Regions from separate parts of the Rhizobium sp. RHZ01 genome, predicted to be linked through region 2. Evidence: predicted binding sites of a transcription regulator. Region 2 holds the regulator's gene; each other region holds the start of a gene.
The links. Region 2 encodes LexA, which represses DNA repair genes until DNA is damaged. Its sites were predicted from a motif close to TGTTCNNNNTGTGTTCNG; they were not measured.
Positions count from the first base shown of each region.

Region 1 (5,871 bases), on a different contig from region 2:
AGCACCGATTGGCTGACCAACACCATGCCGGCATCGATCAGGCGAGCGCATGCTGCGCGCGCCTCGGCGGTCAGTTCGCGAGGATGATTGGCGTGCAGCGCCACGTAGACGGTCTTGCCACTCGCTCTCAGGGCCGCAATCAGGGCCGCATCCACCCTCGATGGATCAACCACGGGAACCCGGGTATGGAACCGCACGATCTTGACGTGGTCGATCGATGCCAGTTCGCGAAGAATTTCTTCCAGCCGTCGCGGCGACAACACGAGCGGATCGCCGCCCGTCAGGATCACTTCCCAGATTTCCTTATGGTCACGGATATAGGCAAAGGCCGCAGACATTGCCTTGGGGTCAAGCGTGCCCAAGCCTTGCGGACCAACCATCTCGCGGCGAAAGCAGAAGCGACAGTAGACGGGGCAGACATGCACGGCCTTCAACAGCACCCGGTCGGGATAGCGATGAACGATCCCCTGCACGGGACTATGGGCTTCGTCGCCGATGGGGTCGGCGCGCTCTTCGGGCGCAACGATCAGCTCGGCTGCGTCAGGCACGAATTGCCGGGCAATCGGGTCCGAGCCATCGGCGCGGTCGATCAAACCTGCAACGGTCGGAGTCAATGCAACGGCGTAGCGTGCGGCGACATCAGCCAGCGCGTCCCGGTCTCTCTGACCCAGCAGCCCTGCGCGTTCCAGCCCTTCGACGGTCTTGATAGGCCCGATACTGTTCATCTGCCGTACTCCGCGACCGGCGCCCACATTACCTGATCGATCCGCGACGCACCGGTTGCCAGCATCACCAACCGATCGAAGCCGAGAGCGATGCCACTTGCCTCGGGCATGATGGCAAGCGCTTCCAGAAAATCCTCGTCCAGGGGATAGCTCTCGCCGTAGATGCGAGCTTTTTCAGACATCTCGATCTCGAAGCGACGGCGCTGTTCCGCCGGATTGGTGAGCTCGCCGAAGCCGTTTGCAAGCTCGACGCCGCAGGCATAGACCTCGAAACGTTCCGCAACACGGGGATCAAGCGCCGATGGGCGCGCCAGTGCCGCTTCCGACACCGGATATTCGTCAAGAATGGTCACACGGTCGAAACCCAGATGAGGCTCGACCTTTTCGACAAGCACGCGGCTGAACAAATCCGCCCAGCCATCGTCGTCTGCAACGCGCATGCCGATCCGCTTCACTTGGTCAGCGAGATGCGCCCGGTCCGTCGCACCATCGGCGGAAACGGATGCCAACAAATCAATGCCGGCATAGCGCTCGAAAGCCGCGGCGACACTGATCCGGTCCGGTCCGGCAAACGGATCGCAATCCCGGCCCTTATAGGTGAGCCGCGTCGTCTTCATGGTTTCCGCAGCAAGCGCCAGGATCCGAACGCAGTCCATCATCAGGCTCTCATAGCTTTCGCCCACGCGATACCACTCGAGCATGGTGAATTCCGGGTGGTGCAAGGGGCCGCGCTCGCGGTTGCGATAGACGTGGGCGAAACAGGTGATGCGCTGTTCGCCGGCCGAAAGCAGCTTCTTGCAGGCGAACTCAGGCGAGGTATGCAGGTAAAGCGGCGCCGCCGTCTGGCCATCCGTCGTCAAGGCTTCGGTGGCAAATGCATGGAGATGCGCCTCGTTGCCGGGCGAAACCTGCAGCGTCGCGGTGTCGACCTCCAGAAAATCCTCATTCAGGAAGTAGCCGCGCAGCGCGGACTGGATCGCATTGCGCCCGATCAGGACCGGACGGCGGTCCAAATGCACGCTCGGCGTCCACCACGGCGATACTTTGGCGATCGAGGGATTCATTGGCATCGTCCTGACCGGCCTTCCAACGCTAGGGCTGGCTATTTGCCGGATTTTAGGTTAGTTGCGCCCCCAAAGAACAATCAATCGCGTCTTCGGGGCAGTATCGACAGTCCTCTACGACGCCAAAAGCCGAGTTACAAGGAAGTCTTAATGGTCAAGGTCATCGCCTCTTCCGTCCGCAAGGGCAACGTTCTCGACGTGGACGGCAAGCTCTACGTCGTTCTGACGGCCCAGAACTTTCATCCGGGCAAGGGCACGCCGGTTACGCAGGTCGACATGCGTCGTATCGTCGATGGCGTCAAGGTCTCCGAGCGCTGGCGTACGACCGAACAGGTCGAGCGCGCCTTCGTCGAAGACGTGAACTTCCAGTATCTCTACGAAGATGGCGAAGGCTTCCACTTCATGAACCCGGCGACCTACGACCAGGTGGTCGTGAACGATGAAACGATGGGCGATCAGAAGGCCTATCTGCAGGAAGGCATGACCTGCATCCTGTCGATCCATGAAGGCGTTCCGCTGGCTCTCGAGCTGCCGCGCCACGTGACCCTCGAAATCACGGAAACCGAACCGGTCGTTAAGGGCCAGACGGCTTCGTCCTCTTACAAGCCGGCAATGCTGTCGAACGGCGTGCGCACTATGGTGCCGCCGCACATCAACGCCGGCACGCGCGTCGTGATCGCCACGGAAGACAATTCCTACGTCGAGCGCGCGAAGGACTGATCGTCCACCGCATGCACTGAGAAAATTATGCCGCTTCGGAAACGAGGCGGCTTTTTTGTTGTCGGCAGTTACGCTGATCCGGCGGGTGTTCAAACAAAAAGCGCCGGTCGGGCCGGCGCTTTCGATCTCAAAAATAGTAATCCTATCGCCTTAGTAGCGCGGGCAACGTGCCTCGTAGCGGCGGCCGTAGCGGTCTCTGTAGACACAGTAGCCGCGACGTTCAACGGACTGGCCGATCAGTGCGCCAGCGAGACCGCCGGCAACAGCACCGATTGCAGCACCGCCCCAGCTATGGCTGACGGCACCGCCGATAATAGCGCCGGAACCCGCGCCGATTGCGGTTCCCTGTTCCGTCGCCGTGCAGGAAGCAAGTGCGCCGACGAGGGCGCCAATGAGCACAATCTTCTTCATCATGACATAACTCCCAGTTTTTTCGTCGCTTAGATGCGACCCATTAGCACAAGAATAACAATAATCAGGAGAACTAGCCCTAAACCGCCGGAAGGTCCATAGCCCCATCCGCGGCTATAGCCCCAATTTGGTAAGGCGCCGATCAAAAGCAGAATAAGGATAATGAGCAGTATGGTGCCAAGCATGGTTCAAGTCCTCGAGGTCATTACACCTGGAATGGACGAGAAACACACCTCACCGATTTTTGTTCCATCTGTATCAAATGTTTGGATTTAAGGGCAAAACGATCTCATCGTGCGCCGTTTTCCGTCCCGCCGCGTAATATTAACCCATGACAAAAGATACGGCAGATGTCGCTCGTCTTTTTCGGGCAAAACGACATTGACAGCCTGGACATAGATCGCGTTGCACGTATGCCGCGAATTTCGCGATTCAGCATCTTGTGGGAAAAAGTGATTCAAAATCAATACTTAGCCGTGAACAAACACTGAATCATGCGGAGTCTGCGATTCGTCTCCGATTCGTTCTCAAGCTGTTCCGAATCGCAAAACGAGCAATCTGCAAGCTATTCGCGCAACAGAAAACTGCAGAGTAAATTCAAATCGGCCCTTGCGTTTGAGACAACGGCTGTCCATGTGTGTGCTGCTCGGAGAGGAGCTGACTTGACCTGGGGCACCCTCGCCTCATCTGCAGGACCATGACACTGACATCGCAGCCGATGATACTGAGTGGGCGCGGAGTAACCGCGGTGCTCGGACCAACCAATACCGGCAAGACGCATTATGCCATTGAGCGCATGGTTGCCCATGGCACCGGCGTGATCGGGCTGCCGCTGCGGCTGCTGGCGCGCGAGGTCTATACACGCGTCGCCGAAAAGGTCGGAATTCAAAACGTTGCGCTGGTAACGGGCGAAGAGAAAATATCGCCTCCCAACGCCCGCTTTTCGGTCTGCACCGTCGAGGCAATGCCACGCGAGACGAAGGCGGCGTTCGTCGCCATTGACGAGGTTCAACTCGCCGGCGACCTCGAGCGAGGGCACATCTTTACGGACCGGATCCTTCATCTGCGCGGCCGCGACGAGACGCTGTTGCTCGGCGCCGGTACAATGCGTCCGATCCTGCAGCAACTGCTCCCTGGAATTACCATCGTCGAGCGTCCCCGGCTTTCCCACCTGTTCTATGCCGGACAGAAGAAGATTACCCGCCTCCCGCAGCGCTCGGCGATCGTCGCCTTCTCTGCCGACGAAGTCTATGCGATTGCCGAGTTGATCCGCAGGCAGCGCGGCGGGGCCGCCGTCGTTCTCGGGGCCCTCAGTCCGCGCACCCGCAATGCGCAGGTGGCACTCTACCAAGCCGGCGATGTGGAATATCTGGTCGCCACGGATGCGATCGGCATGGGCCTCAATCTCGACGTCGACCACGTCGCCTTCGCGCAGGATCGCAAATTCGACGGCTATCAGTTTCGTAACCTCAACCCCGCCGAACTTGGGCAGATTGCCGGCCGTGCCGGTCGACATGTTCGCGACGGGACGTTTGGCGTCACCGGTCAGGTCGATCCCTTTGATGAGGAATTGGTTGAACGCATCGAAGGCCACGAGTTCGACAATGTGAAAGTGCTGCAGTGGCGCACGAAGAACCTCGACTTCAGCTCCCTGCATGCGCTCCGCGTGAGCCTTGAGACCGGCCCTACGGTTTCTGGCCTGACACGCGCGCTCCCCGCCGTCGACCAGCAAGCGCTGGAACAGCTGTCGCGCTACCCCGAGATCATCGACCTTGCGAACAATCCGGCGCGCGTCGAGAAACTGTGGGAAGCCTGCGCGCTTCCTGACTATCGCCGCATTACACCGGCCCAACACGCCGATCTGATCTCCACCCTCTTTTCCGATCTCGTCCGCTATGGCACGGTAAACGAGGACTTCCTTGCCGAGCAGGTATATCGCGCGGATCGAACAGACGGTGAGATTGACACGCTTTCGGCGCGAATCGCGCAGATAAGGACTTGGACCTATGTATCGAATCGGCCCAATTGGCTTGCCGATCCGACACACTGGCAGGAAAAGACGCGGGAAATCGAAGATCGATTGTCCGATGCGTTACATGAAAGGTTGACGAAACGCTTTGTTGATCGCAGGACATCTGTGCTCATGAAGCGCCTGAGAGAGAATGCGATGCTGGAAGCTGAAATCAGTGTAAATGGCGATGTCTTCGTAGAAGGACATCATGTGGGGCAACTGTCGGGATTCCGGTTCACGCCCATTTCGGGAGCGGAGGGACCGGACGCTAAGGCTGTCCAGTCTGCTTCGCAGAAGGCGCTCGCTCTGGAATTCGAGGCACGTGCGGCTCGCCTCCATGCGGCCGGCAATGGCGATCTCGCGATCAGCTCCGACGGTTCGATCCGTTGGTTGGGCGACCCGGTGGCGCGCCTGGCAGGCAGCGATCATGTCATGCGCCCGCGTGTCATCATTCTCGCCGACGAGCAGTTGACCGGCAATGCCCGCGACCACGTGGCCGCTCGGATCGAGCGCTTCGTAAATCATCACATCAGCACCGTTCTGAAGCCGCTTGACGATCTGTCCCGCGCAGAGGACCTGCAGGGCCTTGCAAAGGGCCTGGCATTCCAGCTTGTCGAGAACCTCGGCGTACTGTTCCGGCGCGACGTGACCGAAGAAGTGAAGTCGCTGGATCAGGATGCGCGGGCCTCAATGCGCCGCTACGGTGTCCGCTTCGGCGCCTACCACATCTTCGTTCCGGCACTTCTCAAGCCCGCCCCGGCAGAGCTCATCACGCTCCTCTGGGCGTTGAAGAATGATGGCCTCGACAAGCCAGGTTATGGCGATCTCATTCCCGTGCTGGCGGCAGGCCGTACCTCGGTCGTTACCGATCCGGGCTTCGAGCGCACCTTCTACAAGCTGGCCGGCTTCCGGTTCCTTGGCAAACGCGCGGTCCGTATCG
Region 1 is NZ_JACUZZ010000014.1:138,900-144,770, reverse strand. It holds gene IB248_RS16445 (lysine-2,3-aminomutase-like protein) at 1-725, opposite strand, end outside; gene epmA (EF-P lysine aminoacylase EpmA) at 722-1,789, opposite strand; gene efp (elongation factor P) at 1,940-2,509, shown strand; gene IB248_RS16430 (YMGG-like glycine zipper-containing protein) at 2,660-2,923, opposite strand; gene IB248_RS16425 (DUF3309 family protein) at 2,950-3,105, opposite strand; gene IB248_RS16420 (helicase-related protein) at 3,618-5,871, shown strand, end outside.
Region 1: IB248_RS16420 (helicase-related protein) is a predicted target of LexA. The motif match lies at 3,443-3,460, and genes of this name have one in related genera.

Region 2 (5,871 bases):
CTGACCGGGCTTTTTGCTGTCTGTGATCGCCGATTAGCGCTTGGAAACCGGCACGTAGTCGCGCTCCGGTTCGCCGACATAAAGCTGGCGCGGGCGACCGATACGCTGCTCTGGATCTTCGATCATCTCGTTCCACTGGGCAATCCAGCCGACCGTACGGGCCAGGGCAAACAGCACGGTGAACATAGTCGTGGGGAAGCCCAGGGCCTTCAGCGTGATGCCGGAGTAGAAGTCGATGTTCGGATAGAGCTTCTTCTCGATGAAGTATTCATCGGTTAGGGCGATGCGCTCGAGTTCCATCGCAACTTCGAGCAACGGATCGTCCTTGACGCCGAGTTCGCCGAGAACCTCATGCGTCGTCTTCTGCATGATCTTGGCGCGCGGATCGTAGTTCTTGTAGACGCGGTGACCGAAGCCCATCAGGCGGAACGGATCGTTCTTGTCCTTGGCGCGGGCGATGTATTCCGGAATGCGGTCAACAGTGCCGATCTCAGTCAGCATGTTCAGCGCTGCTTCGTTGGCGCCGCCGTGTGCCGGGCCCCAGAGGCATGCAATGCCGGCTGCGATGCAGGCAAACGGGTTTGCACCCGACGAGCCGGCGAGGCGGACGGTCGAGGTCGACGCGTTCTGCTCGTGGTCGGCGTGCAGGATGAAGATGCGGTCCATGGCGCGGGCCAGAACCGGATTGACCACATATTCCTCGCAAGGAACTGCAAAGCACATGCGCAGGAAGTTCGACGCGTAGTCGAGATCGTTCTTCGGGTAAACGAAGGGCTGGCCGATGTGATACTTGTAGGCCATGGCGGCCAGCGTTGGCATCTTGGCGATCATACGCAGGCTTGCGACCATGCGCTGATGCGGATCGGTGATGTCGGTGGAGTCGTGGTAGAACGCCGACAGCGCGCCGACGCAACCGCACATGACAGCCATCGGATGTGCATCGCGGCGGAAGCCCGTGAAGAACCGGCTCATCTGCTCATGCACCATCGTGTGATGCGTCACGCGATAGTCGAAGTCCTTCTTCTGGGCTGCGGTCGGCAGTTCTCCGTAGAGAAGCAGGTAGCAGACTTCGAGGAAGTCGCCGTGCTCGGCGAGCTGCTCGATCGGATAGCCGCGATGCAGCAGTACGCCGGCGTCACCGTCGATATAGGTGATTTTCGATTCACAGGACGCGGTCGAGGTGAAACCAGGATCGTACGTGAAGGAAGCCGTGTTCTTGTACAGGGCGCCGATATCGATGACGTCAGGACCGATGGTGCCGCTCTTGACGGCGAGATCGACTGATTTGTCACCGATTTTCAGTGTTGCGCTTTGTTCCGTCATTATGATCCTCCAAACTGGCGGTTGGCGCCATAAAAGCGCCATAGGGTTAAGCGTCGTCGATGATTGCTATATGATCGCGCGCCTAATGCCAAGTTACCGTGACGCCATTTTGTGCATCGCAGTATCAACTTTTGGGCACTTCTGCGATGACCCCTGCGCATAGCAGAAGCTGATGATTATCCTTAGCTTTTCCGGCTTCCGATTTTCCTTCAGATTTCAATCGATTATTCTTGCTTGGAAGCCCGTTAGCTTTCATTCTGGTTGTACGGGCGGCTGTTTTTGGGCGCAATGCATGCCGGGGTTGAGGCCATTGGAGGTGAGGGAAGCCACACCCGGCGCGGACGCGTTTGGGCGCGCGCCACAGCCTTCTTTTCTCGTGCCACGAGTTCCTGCGGAACCTCCGCTAACTTTCCAGACGCAATCCTTCGTGCCGTGGCCGACACGGATAAGGACTGCGTCGGATCGTTGTACCGTGTGGCTTCGTCTCGCCGTGGCAACGGAGATAGAGCATGGGCGGTTCTTCCTGGTTTCGTCCGTCTTCGCTGGGGCGGGCGCGATCCTCTGGTTCGTGCTTGGAAGTGCCCCCGGCCGAGCTCCGGATGTCGTTTGCGGCGACGCTTGCCCTCGTCGCCGGTTTACGCGATCTGGTCAAGAAGGCCGCCGCACGAACATCCCTTGCTGCAGGTCGCCGCAGTAACGCCCGTCGTTTTCATCATATGCTTCTTTGGTGGCATCCTGCTGACCGCGATGATCGGCGGCTTCTCGACCGCGCTTTTCGCCGTCGAGCACTTCCACCGGCTCAGCGCTTATGGTCTGCCGGCAAATCTCATGGCCATGCCGGTGGTCTCTTTCGTGGTGATGCCGATGGGCATGCTCGCTATGCTGCTGACACCTTTTGGCCTCGACGTCATTCCATGGAAAATTGCCGGTTTCGGGCTCGACATCGTGATCGCCATTGCCCAGATGGTCTCGACCTGGGCGGCAATATCGATATCGGCAGATTGCCGGGTTGGTATTTTCCTGTGGCGGTAGCAGGGTTCCTCTTACTTGCCCTTCTGCGCACCAAGATCCGCTACCTCGGCGCTGGCATTGCGGCGCTGGCAACAGTGCTTGTTGTGGTTGCGCCGAGCGAGCCGCCGCCCGACATGGTCATTGCCGAAGACGGCAATCTCGTCGCGATTGTGAGAGGACAAGTCCTTGCACCGAACCGGCCGCATCCGCCTGACTTCATTTTCGACCAATGGCGAATGGCGCTCGCCGCGGAGCTAGATCAACCAACGTAATTGTTGGAGGGTGTCAACGCTATCAGGCGGCGGGACAGTCAAGGCAGATCGGAGAGGTTATCTGCCGTGGAATTGCGCAATGCCCGCGATGCGTTACGTCAGGCTGCGACGAGCGCTGAGAACCGATTTGTATGCCTGAAAGGCGCCCGGTGCACAGCCACGCACGATAGCGGCTACGTCGTGACGATCGTCGAAAATCCCGCTTACTTCGGCGCTGCCTGCGATACGGCCGATATCGTCGTGACACCCGCTCGCCTCCGCACGACGGGGTGCCGGTCGGGCGCACTTTTGTTCACCGGCGAAACCTTGCGTCGCTTTGGTGCCGCTGAGGTAAGGATCGACGATCAAGGTAGCCCCGTCGTCACGACGGCCTATACGAGGCCCGACCGCCCTTGGATCCGCCATCGGGCGTATAATTGGCGAAGCGGCACCTTTGACGGCGAGCCGCTTGCCTTCAATGATAGCGGCGAATGAGGCCGACAAGCTTGCCCTGGACCTTGACACGGTCAGGCCCGAAAATGCGCGTCTCGTAAGCCGGGTTTGCCGCCTCAAGTGCGATGGAGGCGCCTTTCCGGCGGAAGCGCTTGAGCGTCGCTTCCTCATCATCGACAAGCGCAACAACGATGTCGCCGGCATTGGCGGTGCTGCCGTTGCGGATGATTACCGTGTCGCCATCAAAGATGCCGGCCTCGATCATCGAGTCGCCCTTGACCTCAAGCGCATAGTGCTCGCCTGGGCCAAGCATGTCCGCGGGAACCGTGATGTCATGGGTATTGTTCTGAATTGCCGAAATCGGTACGCCGGCAGCAATCCGTCCCATGACCGGTACAGAGGCAGGACCGCCGTTGTCAGCCTGCGGCGCTGGCTTCGGCGCCACAACTGGCTGTGGTTTGCCGAGGCTGCCTTCGATAACGCTCGGCGAAAAACCGCGGCGGGGCTGCAGGCTCGGGTTATATGCCTCGGGCAGTTTGATGACTTCCAGAGCGCGGGCTCGATTCGGCAGTCGGCGAATGAAGCCCCGTTCCTCCAGCGCGGTAATCAGGCGGTGGATGCCTGACTTCGACGCGAGGTCCAAGGCATCCTTCATTTCATCAAAAGAAGGGGGGACACCGGACTCCTTCATTCGCTCGTGAATGAAGAGAAGAAGCTCCTGTTGCTTGCGCGTCAGCATCGAAGTTGAACCCCAGAGTCGTGAAACAAAGCCAGAACAGACACTATATGTTCCATATGTGTTCCGCAAGTACCTAAATTTTCGTAAATCTTGCCTGCAACTTGCTGAGTTTTTGCGTCTCATTTGACCGAAAGCGTAGAAGGGGGTTGCATTGTCCTGTTGCCCGGCGCACATCTTCGCAAATTCCGGAGAAGTTGCCATGAGCGAAGCACATCCGCTGGACCACATCGTGCTGCCGGTTCCAAATATCAGGCTCTCGCGCGAGCGTCTCGGAAAGCTGGGATTCACCGTCGCGCCCGACGCCCGGCACCCGTTTGGGACCGAGAATGCCTGCATATTCTTCGCCGACGAAACTTATCTGGAGCCTCTCGGGGTCGCCAATGCCGAACTGCATGAAGCTTCGGCGCAGAAAGGCAATGTCTTCACCGCGCGGGACCGTGCCTTTCGATTCCGATGTGGAGACGATGGGCTGTCTGCCGTGGTCTTTGCGACGGCGGATGCCGATCGCGACCATGCCCGGTTTCTGTCCGAAAAGATCAATGGCGGCGAGATGCTGCAGTTCGAGCGGCCGATGAAGATGCCCGATGGCTCGGAGGTGACGGCTGCATTTAAGCTCGCCTTTGCAGTTGACCTGCGCGCTCCAGATTTCTTTTTCTTCACATGCCAACGTGTCAACCCGCTGCCAGCCGACCGGAAAGCCCTGCAAGTGCATGCAAATGGGGTGGTTGGGATCGCAGAGATCGTGCTTGGGGCACCCGACCCCAAGGCGTTTGGACCATTCCTGCGCGCCGCCGCCCACAGCTTGGGAACGACCAATGAGGCCTTCGGTGTGAGTGTGACAACTCCGAATGCCAGAGTGAGTGTTCTCTCCCCGGATGGACTGGACGCCTACTTCGACATCCCTGCGCCTTCCGACGATCGCGGTCTGCGTGGTGTTGCCATCGTTTTCAAAGTAGGCGATCTCGCCGTGACAGAAGCGCAATTGGCTGCTAACGGGATGACCTATACGCGCAAGAACAATCGAATTCTGGTGAAGGCCGCGCCCGGACAGGGCGCTCTCTTCGCCTTCGAGGAGAAACGATGAGCCAGACAAATTCCGAAGTCGTGGTCGGCGAAGGCGCCGGCCGCGTCACCTTTTCGAATTCCGGCAAGCTGTCGCTGATTGCCGGGCCTTGTCAGATGGAGAGCCGCGAGCATGCCTTCATGGTCGCCGGTGTGCTGAAGGAACTCTGCGACAAGCTTGGTCTCGGCCTCGTCTACAAGTCCTCCTTTGACAAGGCGAACCGGACGTCGCTGTCAGCGCAGCGCGGTATCGGCCTCGAAACGGCGCTTGAAGTGTTCGCCGATCTCAAGAGGGAATACGGCTTTCCTGTCCTGACCGACATTCATACCGAAGAGCAGTGTGCCGAGGTGTCCACCGTCGTCGACATCCTGCAGATCCCAGCTTTCCTCAGCCGTCAGACCGACCTGCTCGTTGCCGCCGCCAAGACCGGCCGCGTCATCAACGTCAAGAAGGGGCAGTTCCTCGCGCCCTGGGACATGAAGAACGTCCTCAACAAGCTGAATTCGAGCGGAAATCCGAACATCTTGCTTTGCGAACGCGGTGCTTCCTTCGGCTACAATACGCTGGTCTCCGACATGCGATCGCTGCCTATCATGGCGGCGATGGGCGCCCCCGTGGTCTTCGACGCCACGCATTCGGTCCAGCAGCCGGGCGGGCAGGGCGGTTCGAGCGGAGGGCAGCGCGAGTTCGTGGAGACGCTCGCGCGTGCGGCGGTCGCCGTCGGCGTCGCTGGCGTATTCGTGGAAACCCACGAAGATCCTGACAATGCGCCTTCGGATGGTCCCAACATGGTCTATCTGCGGGATATGCCGCGGCTTCTCGAAAAGCTGCTGGCCTTCGATGCGATTGCCAAGGCGGGATAAATGGATGGACGTGCACGCCGTCAACCGGCGAGCGCCAACCTCGTCTTTGTGGGATATGCCGATCCTGCCGTCCTCTCCGTGCCTTCGAGAGCGAAGCGGGAGAGCAGGTGATTGAGGTGTAGCGCCTCGTTGCCAAGCTCGCGGCAGGCTGCGCTGGTTTCCTCCGCC
Region 2 is NZ_JACUZZ010000037.1:48,217-54,087, reverse strand. It holds gene gltA (citrate synthase) at 34-1,323, opposite strand; gene IB248_RS27905 (ComEC/Rec2 family competence protein) at 1,999-2,355, shown strand; gene IB248_RS27900 (hypothetical protein) at 2,346-2,606, shown strand; gene IB248_RS27895 (hypothetical protein) at 2,673-3,080, shown strand; gene lexA (transcriptional repressor LexA) at 3,061-3,777, opposite strand; gene IB248_RS27885 (VOC family protein) at 3,977-4,861, shown strand; gene kdsA (3-deoxy-8-phosphooctulonate synthase) at 4,858-5,703, shown strand; gene IB248_RS27875 (HAMP domain-containing methyl-accepting chemotaxis protein) at 5,724-5,871, opposite strand, start outside.

Region 3 (5,871 bases), on a different contig from region 2:
GGTGCGCCATCCGATGTATGCCGCGGCGCTGGCGATGTTTTTTGGCGTGCCCTTGGCGCTGGCTTCCTATTGGGGTCTGCTTGTGTTGGCTCCCGTCATTGGTGGTCTGGTCGCCCGCCTCCTAGATGAGGAGAGGTATTTGGTGGGCAATCTGGTCGGCTATGCCGAGTACCGCAGCCAGGTCCAATGGCGCCTAGTGCCTGGGATCTGGTGACGGATCATTCCTCTGGAGGCTGGTGAGGCGGCGGCCCTTGCGGTAAATATCGCGGCAGGTCGATGGAGGGCGTCGTGGCAATCAGGGTCGTGCAATTGGGTTCGCCGCGGGCAGAAGGCGAGGGGGTGCGGATCGGTACCGTCCGCCGACCGCCACGGGGCGTGCCGAAGGAAGAATTTTCCAGCCGCAACTACTATGACGTCTGGCTGCCGGTGCTTTCGCCGAGCCAGCCCCTTGTGACGGAAGCGAAGGCCGCGACGACTGACGCCGAGTGGGCGGCCTTCGTCCGCAGCTTCACGAAGGAAATGAAAGTGCCGGAGGCGAGCCATGTGCTAGACCTGCTCGCCACGCTTTCGCATGCCAGTCATTTTTCAATCGGATGCTACTGCGAGACCGAGAGCCGCTGCCATCGAAGCGTGTTGCGGCGCCTCCTTGAAGAGCGCGGTGCGACATTTGCCGCGGAAGGCTGTGCCTGATGGCTGCAGAGGATGACCTGAAGCGAAAGCCAACGACCGAGCCCGGTCCTGATGAGAAGATCGATGCGACCTTTCGCAACGGGTCACTGACAGCAGCCGGCATCATTCTCGGTTTTTCCCTGAGTTTCATGAGCCGTTGGGCTTCGAATCCGAACGACTGGAGCCGGATCGATATCCTGCCGATGTTGCTGCTGACGGTAGGGATTGCCTTGCAGGTCAAGGTCTTTGCCGATCTGCTGGCCAGGGACTCGCTGATTGCGGCCAAGTACGATCGGGCGAGGCGCCTGTTCCTGATCGGAATCGCGGTCGTCGCCGCCGGGATCGGGCTCGCATTGCTCAACGACATACTGGGGTTGGGATCGATGCCGATCCTGGGGTGAGCGGGCGCCACGCCCGCTCCATGAATTCGGACTTCCTCGCTTGTCGGTAGTCGTTCGTGTACCTGCGGGATCAGGTCCCTAGGATGATCTTGCTGCAGGCAAATGCGACGGTCGGACTGCTCAACACGGCAATCATGAGCGAGGCTACGATCAGAGGCAGCGAATAACGTTTCATCTGCGTCCTCCTTCTCTCCCGCGATCGATGCGCGCGGGAGTTCAGTATGCGGGACGCGGGGCAGTAAACGAAGTCACGAAAGGGTGAGGCAAGCCGCGCTGTCGTTTGCTGCAGTTGTTGGTACATTATCTGAGGTCAGTGAGTTGGCGGTTCCGCTTTAGGAAACCCTCTCCACAAACCCATCCAAGACGCGCTTCTGGCCTGCCCGGTCGAACTCGATCGTCAGCTTGTTGCCCTCGATCTCCACGATGTTGCCGTTGCCGAATTTGAGGTGGAAGACGCGATCGCCGGTCTTGAATTTCGAGGGCTCGGCGGCGGTTGATTTCGCCACGAGTTCGCCATCGATGGTGCGGCTGCGCGGGCCGCTTTCGCCGTAGCCGATGCGTTCGACGGCGTGGCCAGAACGTGTGCCCCAGTTGTCGCGGGTGGCGTCCGTCTTGTTCTGCTGGGCACGCTTCCAGCCGGGCGTCGAATAGGAGTTGGCGAAGGGGTCAGCCTTGTCGAAACGGGACTGGCCGTAGCCACCGCGACCATAGCCGCCGTAGCTCTGCTCGGCTTCCGCCACCTCGACATGCATTTCCGGCAGTTCGTCGAGGAACCGCGAAGGGATGGTCGACTGCCAGAGACCGTGGATGCGCCGGTTGGAGACGAACCAGATGTGGCAGCGGCGCTTGGCGCGGGTGATGCCGACATAGGCAAGGCGGCGTTCTTCCTCGAGGCCGGCGCGGCCGCTTTCGTCCAGTGAACGTTGGTGCGGGAACAGGCCTTCCTCCCAGCCCGGCAGGAAGACGGTATCGAACTCCAGGCCCTTGGCGGAATGCAACGTCATGATCGAGACGGCGTCGAGGTTTTCGTTCTGCTCGGCGTCCATGACAAGCGCGACGTGCTCGAGGAAACCACGCATCGACTCGAAGCTCTCCATCGAGCGAATGAGTTCCTTCAGGTTTTCGAGACGGGTCGGCGCGTCCGCCGACTTATCGTTCTTCCACATGTCGGTGTAACCCGACTCTTCAAGGATCTGCTCGGCAAGCTCAGTGTGCTGGGTGTTTTCCAGCATTTCCTGCCAGCGGCGGAATGATTGGACGACGTCGAAGAGAGCTTTGCGCGCCTTCGGCTTCAGCTCGTCGGTTTCGATCATGTCGGCGGCTGCGGCCAGCATCGGAATGTCGCGGGCGCGGGCATAATCGTGGAGGGCGCGCACCGTCGTATCGCCAAGACCGCGCTTCGGGGTGTTGATGATGCGCTCGAAGGCGAGGTCGTCGGCAGGCTGGGCGACGAGGCGGAAGTAGGCCATGGCATCGCGGATTTCGAGGCGCTCGTAGAAGCGCGGGCCGCCGATGACTCGGTAGTTGAGGCCGAGCGTCACGAAGCGGTCTTCGAACTCGCGCATCTGGAATGAGGCGCGCACGAGGATCGCCATGTCGTTGAGCAAATGCCGCTTTCCTTTGGCGTCGCCGCGTTGAAGTTGCTCGATCTCCTCGCCGATTTCCCTGGCTTCCACCTCTGAATCCCAGGATGCGTGCACCTGGACCTTGATGTCATCGGGGTCGCTGCGGTCGGTGAAAAGCGTCTTGCCGAGGCGGCCTTCATTGTGAGCGATCAGGTGGCCGGCGGCGCCAAGGATATGCGCCGTCGAACGATAGTTGCGCTCCAGCTTGATGACCTTGGCGCCCGGGAAGTCCTTCTCGAAGCGGAGGATGTTGTCCACCTCGGCACCGCGCCAGCCATAGATCGACTGGTCGTCGTCGCCGACGCAGCAGACGTTCTGCGGCTCGCCCTTTGGGCGCTGGGCAAGCAGCCGCAACCACATGTACTGGGCTGTGTTGGTGTCCTGATACTCGTCGACAAGGATGTAGTGGAAGCGGCCGTGATACTCCTTGAGAAGATCCGGGTTTTTCCGGAAGATCGCGATCGGGTGCATCAGGAGATCGCCGAAATCGCAGGCGTTCAGCGTCGAGAGCCGTTGCTGATAGGCAAAGTAGAGTTCGCGGCCCTTGCCGTTGGCAAAGGCGCGGGCGTCGCCCTCGGGAATGTCGCCAGGGCCGAGGCCCTTGTTCTTCCAGCCATCGATCATTCCGGCGAACTGCTTGGCAGGCCAGCGCTTGTCATCGAGGCCTTCCGCCTGGATCAGCTGCTTGATCAGCCGGACGACATCATCGGTGTCGAGGATCGTGAAGTCGGAGCGCAGGTTTACGAGTTCGGCATGGCGGCGCAGAAGCTTGACGCCGATCGAGTGAAAAGTGCCGAGCCAGGGCATGCCCTCGACGGCGCCGCCGACGAGCACGGCAATACGTTCCTTCATCTCGCGGGCGGCCTTGTTGGTGAAGGTCACGGCAAGGATCTGCGAGGGGAAAGCGCGTCCAGTGTTCAGGATATGGGCGATGCGCGTCGTCAACACGCGCGTCTTGCCGGTGCCCGCACCGGCGAGCACGAGTACGGGGCCTTCCAGTGTCTCGACGGCTTCGGTCTGTTCAGGGTTCAGGCCGGAAAGGTAATCGGGGCGCCCGCCGCCATCGCGAGCTGCCATGGCACGGGCGGCGAGCCTTCCGGCGGCGGGAGCGGCAGGGGCCGGTTGCTTGCGCGGCGGCTCGCCCGGCTCTTCATCGAAGAAGGGGATATCGTCGAAACTATTGCTCATGGCGCGTAATGTAGTGATTCGGGATCGAAAGACCAGAAAAGATGTTCTGCTTTCATTCCGCCCCGCACCCGCTGTCCTCAGCTTATGCAGTGCATTCGAGCAGTCCTGCCCGGGAATTGCCCATGTGCGCTGTAAGGGCGGGCTCGGTCGCGCGCAAACATCGTCAATAAAACTCAGAAAACAAAACCGTCATTTGACGTTGGCGATGAAATTCTACAACACGGCAGGCGGCGGTCGAGAGTTGCCTGACAGTAACTCAGTCTTGAATTACAATTCAGTAATGCTGGAGCAATTCGCTTGCTGGTGATCGGCAAAGAGACAATATTGTCGCAGACGCGCGGCAATTTGTCCTGCGAACGCCTCTTTCGATAGACCCTGGACCAGCCTCGAGTCCCTCTGGAGACGTGAATGCCATTTTGGAAGCAGTTTATAGTTTGCCTTGTCGTGATTGCGGCCGGCTTTGCTGGATGGGTTTTCTTCGTGCCAGGGGCTGGCGAGACGCTACGGAAGGCCGGCTTTTCAGAGGTTTCAAAGCTGGCGCCCGGTGAGGCTGCACCGAAGCCGGTGGGGAGCGAGGAAGGGCAATCGAGACGTCGCAGCGGCGGAGCAAACGCGCCCGTTCTGGTCGCCACGCAGGCCGTCGTTCGTGGTGTCGTCAATGATCGGCTGAGTGCCATCGGCACGGGCGACGCCATCCGCTCCGTGGTGGTGATGCCGCAGGCAAGCGGGACAATTCGCGAGATCCTGATCAAGTCGGGCGACAGGATCACCAAGGGGCAGGTGCTTGCAAAGCTAGACAGCGAAGAGCAGGTCATCGCTCGCGGTCAGGCCGATGTGGCGCTGAAAAGCGCCGTCGAGAAATCCAGCCTCTACCACAACATCAAATCCAGCGTGTCGCGCATGGATGTCTTCGATGCAGAAATCGCCGAGCAAGGCGCACGCCTTCAACTGCAGGCCGCCGAACTCAATCTCGAGCGTCGCAGCATTGTCGCGCCGATCGATGGCATTGTCGGCATCATCCCGGTCAACGTCGGCGACAACGTTTCGACGACGACGCCGATCGCGACCCTCGACGACCGGACCGAAATCCTGGTCGACTACTGGGTGCCGGAACGCTTCGCCAACACGATCACGGTCGGCCAGCCCGTGGAGGCAACGTCGGTGGCACGGCCAGGTCGGGTATTCTCGGGCGCGGTCGAGGCAATCGACAACCGCATTGACGCCGCCAGCCGGACAATGCGCGTGCGGGCCCGAATCGACAACGCATCGGACGAACTGCGCGCCGGCATGTCGTTCAATGTCGGGATGAGGTTTGGCGGCGACCAGTATCCCGCGGTCGATCCGCTCTCAATCCAGTGGGATTCGCAAGGCGCGTTCGTCTGGCAGGTCGTCGACCGCAAGTCCGGCAAGGTGCGTGTCAGCATCGTGCAGCGCAATCCCGACTATATTCTCGTCAAGGCCGATCTGGACGATGGCGATGCAATCGTTACCGAAGGGCTGCAGCGTGTCCGTGAAGGCGGCGCGGTACGGGTGGCCGGCGAAGTGGCGTCGAATTCGGAGCCAGTCACGCAATGACCGTGACCGAGATGCAGGAGAAGCCGGCTTCCGGCAAACAGACCTTCACCGCGCTGTTTGTCAGGCGCCCGATCCTTGCGCTTGTCTTCAACGCCCTGATGATCGTTGCCGGCCTTGCAGCCTATGCCGGGATCGAAGTGCGCGAACTGCCCGATGTTGACCGACCCGTGGTGACGGTGCGCACGACTTTCGACGGTGCCTCGCCACAGACTATCGACCAGGAACTGACGAAGGTGATCGAGGGCGCTGCCGCACGCGTCAGCGGCCTCAAATCCATTTCCTCCAGTTCTCAGTTCGGCCAGAGCCGGGTGACGCTCGAATTCTCTGACTCCGTCGATCTCGCGGTAGCGGCAAACGACGTGCGAGATGCCATCGGCCGTATCGCCGACCGTCTTCCCGAAGAGGCGGATGCG
Region 3 is NZ_JACUZZ010000008.1:24,911-30,781, reverse strand. It holds gene IB248_RS10760 (isoprenylcysteine carboxylmethyltransferase family protein) at 1-214, shown strand, start outside; gene IB248_RS10755 (DUF488 family protein) at 289-690, shown strand; gene IB248_RS10750 (hypothetical protein) at 690-1,070, shown strand; gene IB248_RS10745 (UvrD-helicase domain-containing protein) at 1,403-3,883, opposite strand; gene IB248_RS10740 (efflux RND transporter periplasmic adaptor subunit) at 4,292-5,458, shown strand; gene IB248_RS10735 (efflux RND transporter permease subunit) at 5,455-5,871, shown strand, end outside.
Region 3: IB248_RS10745 (UvrD-helicase domain-containing protein) is a predicted target of LexA. The motif match lies at 3,926-3,943, and genes of this name have one in related genera.